Regions from separate parts of the Kitasatospora sp. NPDC048239 genome, predicted to be linked through region 2. Evidence: predicted binding sites of a transcription regulator. Region 2 holds the regulator's gene; the other holds the start of a gene.
What was found. Region 2 encodes HrcA, which represses chaperone genes, less so after heat shock. Its sites were predicted from a motif close to TTNGCACTCNGNNNNNCNGAGTGCNAA; they were not measured.

Region 1 (2,394 bases), on a different contig from region 2:
AAGGCGTTGACGATGTTGGTGAAAGCCGCACCGATGACGACGGCGACGGCCAGATCGACGACATTTCCACGCAGCAGGAATTCTTTGAAGCCTTTCATGCCGCGTGAACGACGAAGTCGTCTCCAGGTCACGGGTGATCTTCGAGCTCTCCCGGTTGACAACCCGAATGGTGGATCGGGGTGGCCCCCGGCGGTGGCAGCCCCGCCCGCGGCACCCCGGCGGTGAGCGCCGCCGCCGCGAGGAGCAGGCCTACGGCCAGGACGGCGGACCGCTGACGCAGGGCCTGGGCCAGCCGGTACCGCCCGGTGCCGCCGCGTCTGATCGGCGGGAACGAGGGCACCTCCCGGCCCGGCGGCACGGCGAGCGCCGGGAGCGGCACGGCGTACCGCGCGGCCGGCGCCGGCCGCTGGGCCAGGGGGAGCGGAAGGGGGAGGGGAAACGTCGCGGTCATGCGGGACACCACCTGTGGTCGCACGAGCCCGGCCCCGAATCGGCCGGTCTCCGTGACGCACACTCTGCGCCCGCCGCAAAGCCCGCGGAAGTCCCTTTCCGTAGCCTGTGGAAAACCCGGGGGTGTGGATAACTTCGTACACCCGTCCGGGCTAATCCGGCGTGCCCGGGCCAACGAAAAGGCCCGGTGGTCCGCCGAAAAGCGGGGCCACCGGGCCTTTTCGAATGCTTCTGGTGTTGCCTTCGGCCCTGCTCAGCCGGCCGGCTTCGCCGCCGGGGCGGGGCTGGCGGCGGGCGTCGAGCCACCCGAGGACGAGGCCGCGGCCGAGGAGGCCGACGAACCCGAGGCCGACGAACCCGAGGACGAGTTCGCGCCCACCGAGCTGCTGGACGACGAACGGCTGTCGGTCCGGTAGAAGCCCGAGCCCTTGAAGACCACGCCCACGGCCGAGAAGACCTTGCGGAGCCGTCCCTGGCAGCCGGGGCACGTGGTCAGCGCCTCGTCGGTGAACTTCTGCACCGCCTCCAGGCCGTCGCCGCACTCGGTGCACTGGTACTGGTACGTGGGCACTTGTCTTCCTCCTGGCACTCTCGCCTGATGAGTGCTAACGATGTTCAATGATGCGGCATTCCGCTGGATCAGTCCAGCGACTCCGGTGTGAGATGAACCGGGCGACGGCCGCGAGCCGCCGCCCACCCCACCCGGAACCGGCGCCCGCCCCGCACTCGGAGCGGCGCCCGTACCGCCTCCGTCAGGCCTTGGCGGCACCCACGAGCTGCGGCGCCGCATCCCGCTCCGAACCGCCCGCGACCACCGAACCGCCGGTGACCGTCGAACCGCCAGTGGCCACCGCACCGCCAGCGACCACCACGCCGGAGGTTCCAGCCGCACCGGACGCAACCGTCCGACTCGGCGCGCTCGGCGCGATCAGGAACCGCCGCAGCGCGACCAGCGCGATCAGGCCCAGCCCGGCCCCGGCCACCGGCACCAGGAACCCGGCCGACGGGCCGTGCCCGTCGATCAGCTGCCCGGCCACCGTGGACCCGGTCGCCAGGCCGAGGCCGATCGCACCGGTCAGCCAGGTGAAGGCCTCGGTCTTGGCGCCGTCCGCGACCAGCGTCTCGACCAGCGTGTACCCGGTGATCAGGGTTGGCGCGATGGCCAGGCCGCAGACCAGTCCGGCGATCGCCAGCGCGACCAGGTTGGGCATCGCCCAGAGCGTGGAGCAGCCCAGCACCAGCAGCGCGTAGCTGGCCAGCAGCCGGTGCCGCGCGGCCTGCCGCCAGGCGACCATGCCGTACAGCACGCCGGCCAGCATCGAGCCGCCGGCGAAGATCCCGTACACGGCGCCGTTGGCCCCGGGCTGGCCGACCGACTCGGTGAAGGCGGTCACCGAGACCTGCATGGCACCGAAGACGGTCCCGACGCCCAGGAACGCGCCGGCCAGCAGTCGAACGCCCGGGGAGGCGAGCGCGGAGGCGCGGCGGACACCGGGCTGGTGCGGGTGCCGGGCCGGGGCGGTGCGCCGCTGGGCGGCGAACGCGAGCCCGCCGACGACGGTCAGCGCGGCCTCGGCGATCAGCCCGGTCGAGGGGTTGAGCGAGGTGGCGATGGCACCGGCCAGCACCGGGCCGATCACGAAGGTGAACTCGTCGGTCACCGACTCGAAGGCGAATGCGGTGTTCAGCACGGGGGTGGAGGCGCCCTCCGAGGAGAGCTTTGCCACCCAGCGGGCGCGCACCATCGCGCCGACCTGCGGCACGCTGGCGCCGGCCGGCGCGGCGGCCAGCAGCAGCGCCCAGACCGGGGCGTGGCCCAGGGCCAGCGCGATCAGCGCGCCGACCGAGACGGCGTGCACCAGGACGCTGGGCACCAGCACGGCGGCCTGGCCGTACCGGTCGGCCAGCCGGCCGGTCTGCGGGCCGATCAGGGCCTGGGCGACG
Region 2 (2,394 bases):
ACGTAGAGGTCGCCGGCCGGGCCGCCGCCGGGGCCGACCTCGCCCTCGCCGGCCAGCTGGATCCGGGTGCCGTTGTCGACACCGGCCGGGATCTTGACGGTCAGGGTGCGGCGGGCCCGGACCCGGCCGTCGCCGGCGCACTCGGGGCACGGGGTCGGCACGACGGTGCCGAAGCCCTGGCACTGCGGGCAGGGGCGGGAGGTCATGACCTGGCCCAGGAAGGACCGGGTGACCTGGGAGACCTCGCCCTTGCCGCGGCACATGTCGCACGTCTGCGCGGAGGTGCCGGGAGCGGCGCCCTCACCGCTGCAGGTGGTGCAGGTGACGGCGGTGTCGACCTGGAGTTCCTTGGTGGTGCCGAAGGCGGCCTCCTCCAGGGTGATCTCCAGCCGGATCATGGCGTCCTGGCCGCGCCTGGTCCGCGAGCGCGGGCCGCGCTGGCCGGAGGCCGCGCCGAAGAAGGCGTCCATGATGTCGGAGAAGCCGAAGCCCGCCGCGCCCGCGCCGAAGCCGCCCGCGCCGCCGCCGTTGGGCGACAGGGGGTCGCCGCCGAGGTCGTAGACCTGGCGCTTCTGCGGGTCCGAGAGCACCTCGTAAGCGGCGTTGATCTCCTTGAACCGCTCCTGCGTCTTCGGGTCCGGGTTGACGTCCGGGTGCAGTTCGCGTGCCAGGCGCCGGAACGCCTTCTTGATCTCGTCCTGCCCCGCATCCCGTCGGACGCCGAGTACCGCGTAGTAGTCCGTGGCCACCAAATGCTCCGCTTGTTCCGCCTGTAGAAGTGCTTGCGACTGGTGCCACCGCCGGATTTCCGACGGCGGCCGTTCCTACGACTCGGCCAGGATCTGACCCACGTACCGTGCCACCGCTCGCACCGCCCCCATTGTGCCCGGATAGTCCATCCGGGTCGGACCGATCACACCCAGTTTGGCCACGCTCTCGTCGCCCGAACCGTAACCGACGGAGACGACCGAGGTGGAATTGAGCCCCTCGTAGGCGTTCTCCCGCCCGATCCGGACCGTCACCCCCGCGTCCGCGGTCTCACCCAGGAGGCGGAGCAGGATGACCTGCTCCTCCAGGGCCTCCAGCACCGGCTGGATGGTGAGCGGGAAGTCGTGGCCGAAGCGGGTCAGGTTGGCCGTGCCGGCCAGCATGATCCGCTCCTCGTTCTGCTCGGCGAGCGCCTCGAAGAGCGTCGCCAGGACGATCGTGACGGTCGGCCGGTCGGCCGCCTCGAAGGCCGCGGGGAGTTCCTCCAGCAGCCCCGGCACCTCGGGCAGCCGCTGTCCGACGGCCCGGGTGTTGATCTTGGCGCGGAGGTCCGCGAGGACCACCTCGCCGACCGCGCCCGGGCAGTCGACCATCCGCTGCTCGACCCGGCCGGTGTTGGTGATCAGGACCAGCATCACCTTGGTCGGGGCGAGGGCGACGAGCTCGATGTGCCGCACCGTCGACCGCGAGAGCGAGGGGTACTGGACGACCGCGACCTGCCTGGTGAGCTGGGCGAGCAGCCGGACCGTCCGGGCGACCACGTCGTCCAGGTCGACCGCGCCGTCCAGGAAGTGCCGGATCGCCCGCCGCTCGGGCGCGCTCATCGGCTTGACCTCGGCCAGCCGGTCGACGAACAGGCGGTACCCCTTGTCGGTGGGGATCCGCCCGGCGCTGGTGTGCGGCTGGTGGATGTAGCCGTCCTCCTCCAGCGCGGCCATGTCGTTGCGGACGGTGGCCGGGGAGACCCCGAGGCTGTGCCGCTCCACCAGGGCCTTGGAGCCGACCGGCTCCTCGGTCCCCACGTAGTCCTGGACGATGGCGCGCAGCACGGCGAGCTTGCGTTCGTCGAGCTGTCGGACCTCACCGGCCATGGGGCACGCACCTCCGTCTTCGCACGTTGTCCGTTGTGGCATGTGTCCGCTTTGGCATGCTGCGAGCCGCTCTGGGAGGGCCCTGGCTCTGGCACTCTGAACACACGAGTGCCAGGACCGTACCTGCCAGTGTAAGGCCCGGGTCCGACGGCAGGAACGGCCTGTCGGGGGTGATCCTGCCCGCACTGTCCGGCGCGCGGGTGATGCCGTGGGCCCGACCGGGTGGCAGCATCGATAGCGAACGGCGAACGGAGGAGCAGCGATGTCGAGCTCGGGCCAGCACACCCGCTTCGCCCCGGACCGCGGTCTGACCGGCCGGATGGTCGGGACGATGTTCGTGATCGGGCTGTTGTACGTCGGTTTCACCGGCCTGCTGATCGTGCTGCTGCGCGGGGCCTGGCCACTGATCGTGCTGCTCTCGGGCGGCCTGTTCGTGGCCCAGTTCTGGTTCAGCGACAAGATCACCGAGCGGGCGATGGGCGCCCACCGGGTGACCCCGGAGCAGTACCCGCAGCTGCACGGCACCATCGACCGG

Region 1: ACGFZP_RS04450 (FmdB family zinc ribbon protein) is a predicted target of HrcA. The motif match lies at 1,033-1,059, and genes of this name have one in related genera.

Annotation. Positions count from the first base shown of each region.
Region 1 covers NZ_JBICZP010000002.1:92,048-94,441, forward strand. Annotated here, with positions in the region: gene mscL (large conductance mechanosensitive channel protein MscL) at 1-98, opposite strand, end outside; gene ACGFZP_RS04450 (FmdB family zinc ribbon protein) at 704-1,021, opposite strand; gene ACGFZP_RS04455 (MFS transporter) at 1,203-2,394, opposite strand, start outside.
Region 2 covers NZ_JBICZP010000001.1:132,820-135,213, reverse strand. Annotated here, with positions in the region: gene dnaJ (molecular chaperone DnaJ) at 1-749, opposite strand, end outside; gene hrcA (heat-inducible transcriptional repressor HrcA) at 825-1,859, opposite strand; gene htpX (zinc metalloprotease HtpX) at 2,122-2,394, shown strand, end outside.